One region of the Myxococcus sp. AM009 genome, then DNA from elsewhere that is predicted to be linked to it. Evidence: riboswitches for the same ligand, from Rfam matches in the RefSeq annotation. Region 1 holds a riboswitch; the other holds the start of a gene.
What was found. A riboswitch is a leader RNA that binds a small molecule or an ion and turns the genes downstream of it on or off. The one in region 1 is predicted to bind cobalamin.

Region 1 (7,316 bases):
CGAGCCAGCTCAGCGTCTCTGGCGCGCCCACGCCTGACGTCGTCATCTCCAGCCCCGACCTGGGGGCCACGCATGGCGTCGCGGTGTATCCGGCCCCCGCGAACCTGCCCTTGTTTCACCGGCTGCCGTGACACGGCGCGGGGAGGGCAGGGGGCTCGGCAACTTCCCGCGCGGAATCGATTTGGGAGCTGACGTCAGTGTAGGGGACGCGACGGCGATGGGGATGCAGGGAGTCCGTATAGAAGTCCAAGACGCCGCGTCGTTGTTGCGGGAAGGCGACGTCTTCGTCATCACCGGGCTGGTGCTGCTTCCCCAAAGCCACTTCCAGGAACGCTTCGCGAGGCCCCGGGCTGAGGAGGGGCATCGGCGGCAGACGGTGCAGTCGCGGTGGGGCTACGCCCGTGTTTCGGGATGACGCACTGTTGTTGTAACTAAGCAACGATTGCCCCTGCCCAGACCAACGCAGCGCGGACGCAATGGAACAGCATGCGCCCCGACTTCCGGCGCCACTGGGCAAATCGATTTGGCGCGTGGCCCACCGACACCACTGGGACACCCTACGAGGGGCATCACGTTCAGGACCTCTGGCACGGAGGCAATCCCACCGACTGGGACAACATCATTCCGTTTCCGCAGGACCTGCACCAGCAACTCCCGTCCGCGTACAAGCAGTGTTACGCGAACAACCCACCGTGGACCAGGACCGGGGTGGACTATCCCAATGGAGAATGCCCTTCCATGAAGGACCTTCTCGCGGAGGTGTCGCGCCTCCACTTCCCGAACCCTCCTGCGACGCCCGAGCAAATTGAAGCGTTCGAGCACAGCGCAGGTTGGCGTCTGGACCCGGACTTGCGCGCCTTCTATCTGCACTGCAACGGTGCGCGCCTCTTTGACCGCATGGACCCTGCCTTCGCCTTCGCTCCGCTGGCGGAGCTTCGTCGTGCCCGGCTCGTCATGCGTAACGACGACAGCGAAGATGCCGGGCCCGCGTCTTGGTATGCCCTCTGCCGTGTGCGGGATAGCAACTTCATCCTGCTTGACGTGAGCGAGCAGCATGACGGCCGCTCCCCCCTTCGTGACGGCTACAACGAGGCGTTTCCAGACCCGGGCTACTGCCCCAAGATTGCCAGGTCGTTTCGGGAGTTCTTGATGGGGGCGCTCAGGTCGGAGGAGCGGTGGTTCTGGCTGTCAACCGAAGATTAGCTGTGGATGGGTCGGAAACCGCATGGCCTGGGCCAGCCGCGCCACGGCCGTCTTGAACTCGCGCCGCTCCACCTCCTGAGCGGCCCTGACAGACGGCTCTCGCCATGCGTGCCCAGTGGCATGCCAGCGACGAGGGTAGCAGGGCTGAGCGTCTTCCGTGCGCTTCGCTCATGACGCGCAACGAACCGTTGAGTGGCCGGGCGGGGGGCTTCCGTCCCCCGTTGCCAGGACGGTAGCGTTGCCCGCATGGCATCGGGCACCGTCTTGCTGCGACTGGGTGTGTTGGGAGGGCTGCTCGCGGGTTCCGGCTCGCAGGCGGCGGAGGCCACGGAGGCTCCCCGCGCCGAGGAGGCTCCCGAGGCCTACGAGTCCTCCTCCGTGCAGTGGCAGCTCCTGGTGGGCGGCCTCACCTCGCTGGACGGCTACGCCTCAACGGGCTACCAGGGATGGTTGCTCGGGGCCGGCTGGGAGTTTCCCCGGCTGCGCATCCGCTTCCAGTACCTGGCGGGCCTCCCGTCGAGCATGGTGGACACCCGCACCGAGGTGAAGCTGGAGCAGTATGTCTTCGGCTTCTGGCTGGACACGCCCGTGCTCCGCTCGGGTGAGTGGCGTTGGAGCGTGGGCGCGGGGGCGGGCTTCCTCCTCTTCGGCCGGACGGCTTTTGCCCGCGTGGGCGGGCTGGACACCGCGGGCCCCCGCTTCCTCCCCGCGTTCCTCACGGGGCCGGATACCTCCCTGCGCTGGCGCTTCTCCCGGTACCTCGCCGTGGAGGGCTCGCTGGCGATGGACGTCGCCTTCGGCCGCCCCCTCATCGGCTTCCAAGGTCCGCAGGGCTTCGAACCGCTCTATGAGGGCTGGGCCATCCGGCCACGGCTGAGCGTCGCGCTGATGGTCTTCCCGTGAAAGGTGGCCGTCCGATGAACAACCGTACTGACCTCGCATCGCACACGCTTCGCGGGCCCTTCCGGCACCTGCTCGTCCTGGCGCTGCTGGCCTGGAGCGGAGGCTGCGCCGTGGAGGACCCGATTGCACGACTGCGCGGCGCGGACAGTGGCACGGGCACCTTCTCCACCGACGACGAGGCCCTGCTCTTGGGTGAGGACAGCCTGGAGCTGGCGCTGCCGGATTGCGTGGAGGCCGAGCCAGCGGGGGACGCGGGCGTGGCCTGCGAGGACGCGGGGACGCCAGACGTTCCGTAGTCGCCTGGTGGCCAGCGTGGGTGGACCTCCCACGCGGTGGGACCCGACAGTGAATCGCACGCCCCGAGGTCCAGGAACTGGCGCGGCCGGAGTCTCGTGTCCATGTTGCGCGCGTCCATCCGGTGAACAGGAAGGTGCGCGTGTTCCAGCCAGCTCCTCGCGATGCGCGGGCCCAAGACGGGAGCTGGCCCGTGTTGCTGTGGGAGCCTGCTTCCACGCGGCCCCGCGCTGGGACGTCCCGGTCAGCGGAGAAGGCATCGACGCCCTGCGCCACGGCGCCCGTGGTGCTGGAGGTGCGCCCGCGGCTGCGCCCGGCGGATGGCGACGTGACGGTGGGCAGCGGCGCCGAGTGCGACATCGTCCTGGCCGAGCCCACGGTGTCCCGCCTGCATGCGCGCCTTCGTCGTGAGCCGCACACCGGGCTGTGGTGCGTGACGGACCTGGAGAGTGAGCGAGGGACGTACCAGGACGGGGTGCTCATCCTCCCGGGCCGCCCGGCGCCGCTGCTGTGCCGTTCCCGGCTCACGCTGGGGAACGTGGAGCTCCTGTTCCTCCGGACGTATGCCTTCGAGCAGTCCGTGCGCGCGTCCTCGCTGACGCCCCCGGTGCGCTTGACCCGCCGGAGGTGACCTCCTAGAAAGGGCGCGCCCTTGGGTGCCCATGCCGGGCTTTCAAGAGGGAAGCCGGTGTGAGTCCGGCGCGGTCCCGCCACTGTGAACGGGCAGCCCTGAGGTCAGGGCCGGGGGCTTCGGTTTGTCGCCACTCCAGCCGCGGCCGAGCGCCGCTCCGGGGGAAGGCGGAAGTCCTCTTCTGGCATGACGCAGCGTGCGCCAGCCGCCAGAGCCCGTCAGCCAGGAGACCTGCCCAGGGGTGCGGCCGAGCCTTTCGCGGGCCCGGGCGGTTGGCCTTCTCTCTTCGTCGGAGGGAGCGGAAGGCGGAGCATGCGGTGGAACTTCCTCGCCGGGCCTGTCGTGTGCCTGGCGCTCAGCCTTCCATGTCCCGCCGGGGCGCAGCCCTCCGAGGCCGAGCCCGCCCCCACGCGCACCACCGTGGTTCGCGGCAGGACACCGCCTCCGCCTGAGTCTCCAGAGCGGAGGGACCCGACGGGCGCCATCACCGTCATCGACGCGCGAGAGCGCGCGGGCGAGGCGCGCGACACGGCGGAGCTGCTCGTGGGCTCGGTGGGGCTCGCGGTGCAGGACTCCGGTGGCTACGGCCAGAGCAAGAGCCTGGTGGTGCGGGGCGCGTCATCCAACGGCGTGCTCGTGTTCCTGGATGGGATTCCGCTCAACGGCGCGGGCGGCCTGTCGGACCTGTCGCTCATCCCCTCCGCGCTGGTGGAGCGCTTCGAGGTGCTGCGAGGTGGCGCGGGCGCGCGCTATGGCTCCGGCGGCCTGGGCGGCGCCATCAACATCATCACTCGCGCGCCAGGGCCGAACCTGCGCACGAGCGGCGAGGTGACCTACGGGAGCTGGAACACGGCGCTGGGCCACGTCGCCGCCACGGGGCCGCTGCTGGGCGGGCAGGCGCTGCTGCTGGTGCACGCGGGCCGCTCGGATGGCGACTTCGCCTACGACGTGGACGACCTGCCCGCCGTGGACGGCAACCCCCAGGTCTCCGAGCGGCGTGCCCGCAACGACGCGCGGGGAGGGGGCGCGCTCCTGCGCTACCGGCGACGGCTGGCGGGAGGCTCGCGGCTGGATGCGCTCGCGGAGCTGTCCCTGGAGGACCGCGCCATTCCGGGCACCGTGCAGAATCCCCAGTCCACCGGAGACCAGGCGCTGGGGCGGCTGGCGCTGGGCCTCCGCTGGTCGGGCGTGCTCGACGGGCTGGGGCAGGGGAGCGCGCGAGGCTTCTTCCGGCGTGATGGCCTGGAGGTGACGGGGCGCATTCCCGGCGCGGGCGGCGCGCAGCGGCACTCGGTGGGCGGCGTGGAGCTGGAGGGCCGCGGGCCGCTGGGAGCGCGCCAGTCGCTGACCGTCACGGTGGCGACCTCGGGTGAGACGGTGACGCAGGAGGAGGGCGCGCAGGCCGCCTCGTGGTGGCGCGCCAGCGTCATGGCCATGGATGAGGTGCGGCTCTTCGGCGGCGCGCTGGACGTGGTGCCTTCGATGCGGTTGGAGCGGGTGGGGCCGTACTGGCTGCTGTCGCCGAAGCTGGGCGCCTCCGTCGAGCTGGGGCGCGGCTTCGGGCTGCGCGCCAACGCCGGTCAGTCCCACCGCGCGCCGTCCTTCCTGGAGCTGTACATCCGGCAGGGCACGCTGCTGCCCAACCCCGGATTGAAACCCGAGCGCGCCCTGTACGCGGACGCGGCGGTGAGGTGGCGCTCCGGCCCGGAAGACGGCGAGGACGCGGCGCCGCGCTGGGGCTTCACGCTGGGCGGCTTCGCGGCGCTGTATGAGAACCTCATCGCCTATGAGCTGTACCCGCCGCTGATGGCGCGCCCGTACAACTTCGACGCCGCGCGCGTGTGGGGCCTGGAGCTGGAGGGCGAGGCGCGGCCCCTTCCCTGGCTGCTGGCCAGCACGGGCTACACGTATCTGCGCACGGAGAACCGCTACGGGGACCCGCGCTTCTTCGGCAAGGACCTGCCGAACCGTCCCAGGCACAAGTGGGTGGGGCGGGTGCGCGCGGGGCCGGACTGGCTCAACGCCCGCGCGGAGGTGCTCTACCAGTCCGCGCAGCGCATCAACCGCACCGGCTCGCTCGACTTGCCCTCGCGCACGTGGGTGAGCGCGGGCGCGTCCAGCACCTTCCTTCACGGGCCGGACCTCACCCTGTCCGTCGAGCTGAAGAACCTCCTCGACGTCCGGACCTTCGACTTCACGGGCTTCCCGCTGCCGGGACGCGCCGTCTACGTGACGCTCGCGGTGGCGCTCGAGCCAGGCGCGTCACCGTCTTCCTCCTCTCCTCGGGAGCTCCATGACTCGCCCGCGTCCCCTGTCCCCTGAGCCGTCCCTTCCGACCTTGCTGCTGGCGGCCGTGGCGGCGCTGCTGCTCACCGGGTGCCCGGAGGAGGGCGCGGTGTGCACCTCCGGCCTGTCCGTCTGCGGCGAAGCTTGCGTGGACCTGGGCGGCGATGCCGCGAACTGCGGCGCCTGTGGCAACGCGTGCGGTGACGGGCAGACGTGTCAGGCCAGCGTCTGTGGCTGCCGCCCGGGGACGGAGTCCTGCGGTGGCGCGTGCGTGGCCACGGCGAGCGATGTCGCCCACTGCGGCGCCTGTGGCAACGCGTGCGCCGCAGGGCTCGTGTGCGAAGCCAGCGTGTGTCGCGAGGGCTGCTCAGAAGGCAGCTTGCGGTGCGGGGGCTCGTGCGTGGACGTGCGCGCGGACGTGCTCAACTGCGGCGCCTGCGGCAACGTGTGCCCGGACGTACAGACGTGTCACGAGGGCCGCTGCGGCTACGACGTGGTGGCGGCCTGCTACACCAACGGGCAGCTCGTGGGCATCCAGGCGGGGACGGACCAGCTCGGGCCTCGGCGTCAGTTCGGTTCGGGGGTGCAGACGCTCGCGTCCTGGGACGGCTACGTGCTGGCCGCGGACGCCACGGCGTCGAAGCTGCTCCAGGCGGCGGGCGGCGCGCTGGGGACGGTGGTGGAGGAGGACTCGCTGGGCGGGGTGTCGGGCTCGCCCAACGACATCCTGGTGGACCCGCCTTATGTCTACGTCGTGGACTCGGTGAACAACACCTTGCAGGTGCTCAAGCAAGAGGGCCCCTCCCAGGGCGCGGGGCTGGGGCTGCGCACCGTGACGCAGGTGAACCTGGGGGCGAACACCAGCCCGCAGGCGGTGGCGAAGTGGGGCACCACGCTGTACATCCCCTTGTTCGGCACGGGCGGCTCCATGTTCCAGTTTGGCAACGCCGTCGCGCGCGTGGACATCTCCAACCCCGAGCAGCCGCGCAAGGTGGACACGATTTCGCTCACCGGGCTGGACCTGAAGCCCTTCGACGGCGGCACGGTGTTGCCGCTGCCCTACTCCGTCGCGGCGACGGAGGCGGGGGTGTACGTGAGCCTCACCAACCTGAATCCCTACAACGGCTACAAGCCCAATGGCCCGGGCATGCTCGCGAAGATCGACCCCGCGAGCGGCGGCGTGAGCGCCATCGACCTGGGCGCGGCGGACTGCCTCAACGCGGGCTACGTGGAGGCCGTGGGTGACCAGCTCGTGGTGGCCTGCCTGGGCGAGGCCGAGTACGACGAGGCCAACGGGCACAGCGCCAGCGCCGTGCGCGCCTCCGGGTTGGTGCTGGTGAAGAACGACGCGCCCGTGGCGGCGTACGCGCTCACGGCGGGGTGTGCGCCCGGAGCGCCGGGCTGCAACCTCTCCGTGGCCAGCCGCTTCGCGGTGTCGGAGGGCGCGGTGTACCTGGCGGATACGAACGCGGGCCGCGTCTTCGTGGTGGCGGTGGAGGACGGGCGGTTGGTGGAGCGCCGCGGCTTCTCTTCGCCCCAGGCGCTGGGGCCCGCGCTGGAGGCGTGCCCCGTGGACCCGCGCCGGCCCGTGTCCAATGCCATTGACGTCACCGCCCTGCACTGAGGAAGCGCACGCCATGCCCATGAACCTGACTTCCACTTCGCGTCCCCGCTCGGGCACGTCCGTCCTGCTCGCCACGGTGCTGTGCCTGCTCTCCGGTACGGTGAGCGCGGCGGAGACCTCGAGGCTGAGGACGCTGGGACCGCCCGTGCCTTCCAAGGTGCGGCGCGTGGTGACGCTGGCGCCCTCGCTGTCGGCGATGGTGCTGTCCCTGGGCGCGGGGAGCACGCTGGTGGGCGTGTCCCGCTTCGACGAGGCGAAGGACGTGGCGAAGCTGCCCCGCGTGGGCGGCTTCACGGACCCTTCCGTGGAGGCGGTGATTGCGCTCAAGCCGGACCTCGTCCTGGTGCAGCCCGGGCCGGGCAACCAGCGTCCGGT
Region 2 (7,316 bases), on a different contig from region 1:
CACCTGCCTGCGGGACTCGCCCGAAGCGCCGTTCGAGCCGGCGCACACGGCTCGCCTGTTGCTCGCGCCGCTTCCACGGACGTTGATGCCCTTGCTGGGACGGACGCTCGCGGTGGAGCTGCGCATCGCTCAGCTCGAAGGACGGCTCCAGGGAGACACGCCCGAAGCACGCTTCCAGCACTTCGCCCAGCAACTCCGGCGCCGCGACGTGGCGCTGGACATCCTCCACCGCTACCCGGTGCTCGCGCGGCAAGCCGTGGACTCCATCGCCGCGTGGGAAGCCACGGGCGTGGAGCTGATGCAGCGGCTGGCCCGGGACGCCTCCACGCTGTGGCATCGCTTCCACGGCGGCGCTCCTCCCGGCCCGCTGGTGGAGGCCCAGGGTGGTCTGTCAGATTCGCACCGAGGTGGCCGCACCGTCTTCCTGCTCCGCTTCGCCTCGGGGCTGCGGCTCGTCTACAAGCCGCGCCCGCTCGCAGCGGAGGCCACCTTCCAGCAACTCGTCTCCTGGCTGAACGCGCGCGGCCTCACGCCTCCGCTGCGCACGGTCGAGGTCCTCTCCTCGGACGGCTACGGATGGATGGAGTACGTGGAGGCCGCGCCCTGCCAGTCGGCCGAGGAGGTGCGGCGCTTCCATCTTCGGCAGGGCGCGCTCGTCGCGCTGCTCTACGCGCTGGACGTCACCGACATCCATTACGAAAACCTCATCGCGGCGGGCGAGCACCCCGTCCTGGTGGACCTGGAGACGCTCTTCCATCCACACACGCTCGCGGCCTCCATGCGGGACGTGGAGATGCAACCCGGCGCGGTGCTGAACGGCACGGTGCTCAAGAGCGGGCTGCTGCCCCAACCTGCCTGGCGCGCGAAGGACGGCACGGAGGTGGACTTCAGCGCCCTGGGTGCCAACGAGGGACAGCTCACGCCACTGGGCTACCTGGTGGCGACGGCGCACGGCACGGACCAGCTCCGCTTCGAGCGGCGGCGGATGGAGATTCCAGGCGCGGCGAACCGTCCTCGAATGGAGGGACAGGACGTCTCCGTGGCGGTGCAGGCGGACGCGCTCGCGCAGGGGTTCTCCTCCCTGTACCGGCTGCTCGCCGAGCACCGGGAGGCGCTGCTCGCCCCTGGAGGACCGCTCGCGGCTTTCGAACACGCGCCCGTGCGGGTGCTCTTTCGTGGCACGGCCAGCTACGACGCCCTGCTGCACGAGAGCATGCATCCCCATGCGCTGGGGGATGCGCTGGACCGGCAGCGCTTCTTCGACCACCTCTGGCTGGCCGTGAAGGAGCGCCCATACCTGGCGGCCCTCATCCCCTTCGAGCAGGAGGAACTGCAGCGCGGCGACATCCCCCGCTTCACCGCCCTGCCCGGCTCGAAGGACCTGTGGTCGGGCACGGGCCGCCGGCTGCCCGACTTCTTCGACGACTCAGGACTGGAGCGGGCGCGACGACGCCTTGTGGGGCTGTCACCGGAGGACCACGAGCGGCAGCTCGCCTTGCTGCGAAGCGCGCTCGACCGGGCCCGGATGGCGGCGAGCCCGGGCACGCGCCCCCGCTATCCGTTCCGCGACACGCCCGAACCCGCGCATCCCGACGCACTGTTGGCGGCGGCACGACGCGTGGGAGAGCAACTGGCGGTCCTGTCGTTCTCGGGCGCGGGGCATTCCCACTGGCTGTCGCTCGAGATGTCCGACGCGAAGGAGTGGCGGCTCGTCCAGGTGGGGACGGACTTCTACCAGGGGCTCTCAGGCATCGCGCTGGTGCTGGCGCAGCTCGGTGCCCTGACGGAGGAAGCGCGCTTCACGCAGGCGGCCCGGGGCGCCCTGCGTCACCTGACGTGGCGTCTGGAGACCGCGCCAGCGCAGGTCCGCGGAGTGGGCATCCTCAATGGCTGGGGCGGCATCCTCTACGCGCTGACGCACCTGGGGGCGCTGTGGGGGGAGCGCGCGCTGTTCGAGACCGCCGAGTCCTTCGTTGATGTCATTGCCCCTCTCGTGGAACAGGACGAGCACCTGGACCTGGGGGGTGGCTGCGCGGGCGCCCTGTTCGGACTGCTGACGCTCGTGGGGCAGCATCCATCCGAGCGTGCGTCACGGCTCGCGCGCGTCTGTGGGGAGCAGCTGCTCCTGACGGCCACGCCCCAATCCCAGGGCCTGGGCTGGCTTTCACCCGCGACCGGCGGACTGGCGCTGTGCGGACTGGCACATGGCGCAGCGGGCATCGCGCTGGCGCTGCTGCGGCTGGCCTCCGCCACGGGAGAGCCCCGCTTCCACACCGCGGCGATGGAGGCACTGGCGTATGAGCGTGGCAGGTTCTCGCCCGAGGCCGGCGACTGGCCCGACCTGCGCGCCGACGCAGGCCTGCACGGCGGTGATGGACCTGCCTTCATGTGTGGCTGGTGCAACGGCGCACCCGGCATCGGGTTGGCGCGCATCTCCGGACTGCCCATGCTCGATGACCACCGGGTGCGTGAGGAAATCGCAGCGGCGGTCCGGGCCACGCTCACCGGGGGCCTCGGCTACAACCATGGCCTGTGTCATGGCGACCTGGGCAACGTGCTCTTCCTGCTGGAGGCCTCGCGCGCGCTGCACGATGACACGCTGCTGCGGCGCACCTACCAGCTCGCGGGCGGCATCCTCCAGGGCATCGAGTCACACGGCTATCTGCATGGCCTGCCCGACAGCATCGAGACACCGGGACTGATGGTGGGGCTCGCGGGCATCGCCCACGGATTGTTGCGGCTCGCGGCGCCGGAGCGAGTGGCGGACCTGCTCTCCCTGGCGCCTCCCGTCTCGTGACGCAGCTTCGTTCCCGACGAACTCCGGCACCGCGAGGGTTGGCGGTCCGTAGGCAGTCCCCCAACAACCCAAGAGGAGCAGCACCATGAGCCACAGCGACAAGAACCACATCCTCCGCGCCTGGCGTGACGCCGACTACTACGACAGCCTCTCCGACGCGGAGCGCGCCGCGCTTCCGGCCAGCCCCGCGTCCGTCATGGAGCTGGAGGATGCGACGCTGGCGTTCATCACCGGCGGCGATGCCGAGGCCACCTGCCCCGCCACCCCCACGCCCAACGAGCTCACCTGCCTCTATACGGCCTGCGGGATGTCTGCCTGCTGCCGCTGAGCGACGGGACATGAGCTGACGCGGAAGGGCCGTGGCGGCTCGACGTGAATGCGGACGTGTTCGGGCGGGGGAGCGGCGGCGGAAGGCCGCTCCCCTGTCTGTCCCGGACGGAGGTGATGTGACGCGCCGACAGATGAGCGCAGCGCCTATCCGAACAGGCCCAACCCCGGGGGCGACATGAAGCCAGGAAATACCTTCTGGAGCGCCACACCGGGCCGACAGGCGCGCAGGACTTCCGCCAATGGCGCGCGCACGTCCGTCCAGGCGGGCACATCGCGCCCGTCCTGCAAGCGCTCCGCCTCCAGCGACTCAAAGCGCCCGTACACCTTGCCGCCCCTCACGCCGCCTCCCAGCACCAGCATCGCGCTGCCCACGCCGTGGTCCGTGCCACGACTGCCGTTCTCCCGCACCGTGCGGCCGAACTCCGTGAGCACCACCACCGTCACCTGCTCCAGCCGAGCCCCCAGGTCCTGCGCGAAGGCCGCGAGCGCGCCTCCGAGCTCCTGGCAGCGGTTGGCGAACGCCCCCGTCGCGGCGCCCTGAGCCGCATGCGTGTCCCAGCCTCCCAGCTCCGTCGCCGCCACCTCCAGCCCCACCTCGCCGTGGATGAGCCGCGCGATGTCGCGCAGCCGCTGTCCGAGCTGCCCCTTCGGATACTCCACCGCCGCACGCGAAGCGCGCTTCGCCAGCCGCGCCTCGTCCAACAGCGACATCGCCTCGAAAGCGTCCTGGCCCGTCGTCCGCAGCGCCTCGTCCACGGCGCCCGCGTAGAGCGCATTGAAGCCTCGGGTGGCCTCCTCACCTCTGCGCCCGCCCCTCAGCCGGAACTCCTCCAGCCGCCCCATGGCCACCGCCCCCGCGTCTCCGAACAGCGCCCGGGGCAGTGTGGGCTGCAACGCCACGGCGCGCAGCGCGACGCCCTCTTCTTCGTCCAGCGCGCGGTTGAGCCAGCCATCCGGTGTCGACTTGCGCCCCGGCGTTCCGGATTCAACGAAGTCCTGCGCGTCGAAGTGTGAGCGGACCGGCGCCGGCAATCCCACGCCGTGCAGCACCGCCAGCCGGCCATCACGCCACAGCGGCATCAACGCTTCGAGCCTGGGATGCAGGCCAAAGGGCCCTGACAACTTCAGCGCGGCGTCCGGGCCATGCGCCTTCAACGCCAGCGTGGGACGTGCCCGGTGATACGCGGCATCCTCCACCGGAGGCACCAGGGAGAGCCCGTCCGCGCCGCCACGCAGGAAGACAGTCACCAGCGTGCCTCGCGTGGAGGCGAGCTGGCTGGACGCGAGCGCCCGTCCCAGGGAGCCCGGAGCCCACGCAAGCCCCACCGCCGTCGACCCCAGAGCGCGCAGCAGATGACGACGGGTCAGCAGTGGGTTCATCGCGTCTTCGCCTCCGGTGAGCCAGGCACGGGAGCCCCCAGTTGGCAGGGCCCCCCTCATTCAACACCGGGGCGGGACAGAAGTTACGGGCACGGCGCGCAAGAGCGGACCTGCGTCTGGATGTGCCACGTTCGTTCCGCATCGCCGACGCCATCGAGCGCGCGGCGCGAACCTTGATGTCGGATGCGCGCCCGCTTCAAGACGGAACCTGTCCATGTTCGCGAGCCTGCCTTGACAGTCCAAGAAGGCCGACAGTACATACCGCCCCATGTTGGTGCCTGGGCCTCGGCCTGGGCTTAAAAGGGAACCCGGTGTGAATCCGGGGCTGCCCCGCAGCGGTAGGTGAGAACGAACCTCGTCACACGCACTGGCTCCCTCTGGGAGCTGGGAAGCGACGAGCAGTAGGAATCCGGCTCCGGCCGGAGTGCTCACGAGCCCGAAGACCTGCCCGCATCCGCCCGTGGGAGAAATCCACGGACGGTTTCGACCTGGAGCCGCGTGGGACGGCCGGAAGGTCCGAGCAGCGCTGGAGCCTCCAGCCAGTCTTCGCGCGCGCCTCGGCTTTTCCGACCCAACCCCGCTCGTGTGTCCAGTCGCCCGTGGGGGCGAAGGTCGGTCCGTGGGCTCCTCCGGGGCCTGGTGTGCGCCGACCCGCGCATCGTGACAACCCTTCTTCCACGCGGGAGCCCTGTCGGGCGACCTCGGTCGTCCGCGCTGCGTGGAGGACGGACGATGCGGGACGAAGGCAGGCAGGGCGTGCGCTACCCGCAAGGGAATGTGCTGCTGCGCGACCTCGCGCGCGACTTCCCCGTGGTGACCCACGGCCGGGGTGTCCACCTCTTCGACGCCACAGGCAAGCGCTACCTGGACGCCTCGGCGGGCGCGCTCGTGGCCAGCGTGGGCCACGGCAACCGCGAGGTGGTGGACCGCATCCGTGAACAACTGCTGCGCGTCGCCTACGTCAACGGCACCCACTTCACCACCGAGGTGACGGAGCAACTCGCCACCCGCCTGTGCGCGCTGGCGCCCGCGGGACTGGAGCGCGCCGCGTTCCTGGGCTCGGGCTCCGAAGCGGTGGAGGCCGCGGTGAAGTTCGCCCGGCAGCTCTGCGTGGCGCGCGGGCAGCCCCAGCGCACGAAGGTCATTGCGCGCGTGCCCGGCTACCACGGCAACACGCTCTACGCCCTCTCCCTGTCGGGGCGTCCCCACTACAAGCAGTTCTTCGGCCCCATGCTGGCGGAGGTCGTCACCACGCCCGCGCCCTACCCGTACCGCTCCGGCCTGGAAGACTACGAACGCGACGGCGCGGCGCACTACGCGCGGCTGATGGAGGAGGCGCTCCTCCGCGAGGGCCCGGACACCATCGCCGCCTTCATCGCGGAGCCGGTGATTGGCTCCTCGGCCGGAGCCTCCCCTCCGCCGCCGGACTACTTCGAGCGCGTGAGCGCGCTGTGCAGGCAGTACGGCATCCTCACCATCGCCGATGAGGTCATGTGCGGCTGCGGTCGCACCGGGCGCTTCTTCGCCAGTGAGTTGTTCGACTTCACCCCGGACCTGCTGGTGCTCGGCAAGGGCATCAGCGGGGGCTACGCGCCGCTGAGCGCGGTGCTCGTGCGGCAGGCGCACCTGGAGGAGCTGCGGCAGGGCTCCGGCGGCTTCATGCACGCGCAGACCTACCTCCAGGCCCCGGCGATGACGGCGGCCGGGCTGGCGGTACTCGACTACTACGAACGGCACGGCCTGGTGGCGCACGCCGCGCGCGTGGGCGCCCACCTCCAGCGGCGCCTGCGCGAGACGCTGCGGCCCCTGCCCCATGTGGGCTCGGTGCAGGGCGTGGGCCTGATGGCGGGCGTCGAGTTCGTGGAGGACCTCGACAGCCGCCGCCCCTTCCCTCGTTCGCGCAAGGTGGTGGAGGGGCTGATGGCCGAGCTGTTCGAGCGCGGCCTCGTCCTCTGGTCCAACACCGGCCACGCGGACGGAACGAACGGGGACCTGCTGATGCTGGGCCCCCCGCTGGTCATCACCGAGGCCGAGGTCGACGCGCTGGTCGACACGCTCGCGCAGGGCATCAACCACTACTTCCGGAGGGAGCCATGAGTTTCCGCATCACCTATTCGGTGCTGGACGCCGACATGTCCACACTGCACGCGCGCTTCGACGAGGCGCTCAACACCGTGCGGGGGCGCCTGGGCGAAGCGCTGCCGTCGTGGATTGCCGGCGAGGCCTGGCGGAGCGGAGACCTCCTGGAGCGCCGCAACCCGGCGAGGCCGGACGAGCTGCTCGCCACCTTCCACCGCACGCCCGTCAGCGAGTTGGACCGGGTGGTGCGCGTGGCGCGAGTGGCCCAGCGAGGCTGGGGCGCCACGGCCTGGGAGGAGCGAGTGCGCATCCTCCGCCGGGCCGCGGACCTCATCTCCGAGCGCAGCCTGGAGCTGTCGGCGCGGATGACGTTGGAGGTGGGCAAGAGCCGGCTGGAGTCGCTGGGTGACGTGGAGGAGTCCGCGGACCTGCTGCGCTACTACGCCAGCCAACTGGAGCAGGCGGAGGGCTTCGTCCGTCCCATGGCGCGCCTGTCGCCCGACGAGGACACGCGCAGCGTCCTGCGGCCCTACGGGGTCTTCGCCGTCATCTCGCCCTTCAACTTCCCGCTGGCGCTCGCGGCGGGGATGAGCGGAGGCGCGCTCCTGGGTGGCAACACCGTCATCCTCAAGCCCAGCGAAGAGGCCCCCTGGTGCGCGGAGGGCCTGTACCAGGCGCTCGCGGACGCGGGCCTGCCCCCGGGTGTCTTCCAGGTGGTGCACGGCGAAGG

Region 2: linked by a shared signal. The riboswitch ahead of HV824_RS01525 (aspartate aminotransferase family protein) and the one ahead of HV824_RS15500 (TonB-dependent siderophore receptor) in region 1 are both predicted to bind cobalamin.

What each region holds. Positions count from the first base shown of each region.
Region 1 covers NZ_JABXEP010000053.1:40,502-47,817, reverse strand. The annotation lists gene HV824_RS15525 (hypothetical protein) at 1-131, shown strand, start outside; gene HV824_RS15520 (SMI1/KNR4 family protein) at 739-1,203, shown strand; gene HV824_RS15515 (hypothetical protein) at 1,450-2,106, shown strand; gene HV824_RS15510 (hypothetical protein) at 2,121-2,402, shown strand; gene HV824_RS15505 (FHA domain-containing protein) at 2,543-3,031, shown strand; cobalamin riboswitch at 3,038-3,285, shown strand; gene HV824_RS15500 (TonB-dependent siderophore receptor) at 3,344-5,353, shown strand; gene HV824_RS15495 (MXAN_6577-like cysteine-rich protein) at 5,325-6,941, shown strand; gene HV824_RS15490 (ABC transporter substrate-binding protein) at 6,961-7,316, shown strand, end outside.
Region 2 covers NZ_JABXEP010000003.1:27,265-34,580, forward strand. The annotation lists gene HV824_RS01510 (type 2 lanthipeptide synthetase LanM family protein) at 1-2,797, shown strand, start outside; gene HV824_RS01515 (mersacidin/lichenicidin family type 2 lantibiotic) at 2,883-3,125, shown strand; gene HV824_RS01520 (DUF1501 domain-containing protein) at 3,272-4,507, opposite strand; cobalamin riboswitch at 4,763-4,974, shown strand; gene HV824_RS01525 (aspartate aminotransferase family protein) at 5,240-6,604, shown strand; gene HV824_RS01530 (aldehyde dehydrogenase family protein) at 6,601-7,316, shown strand, end outside.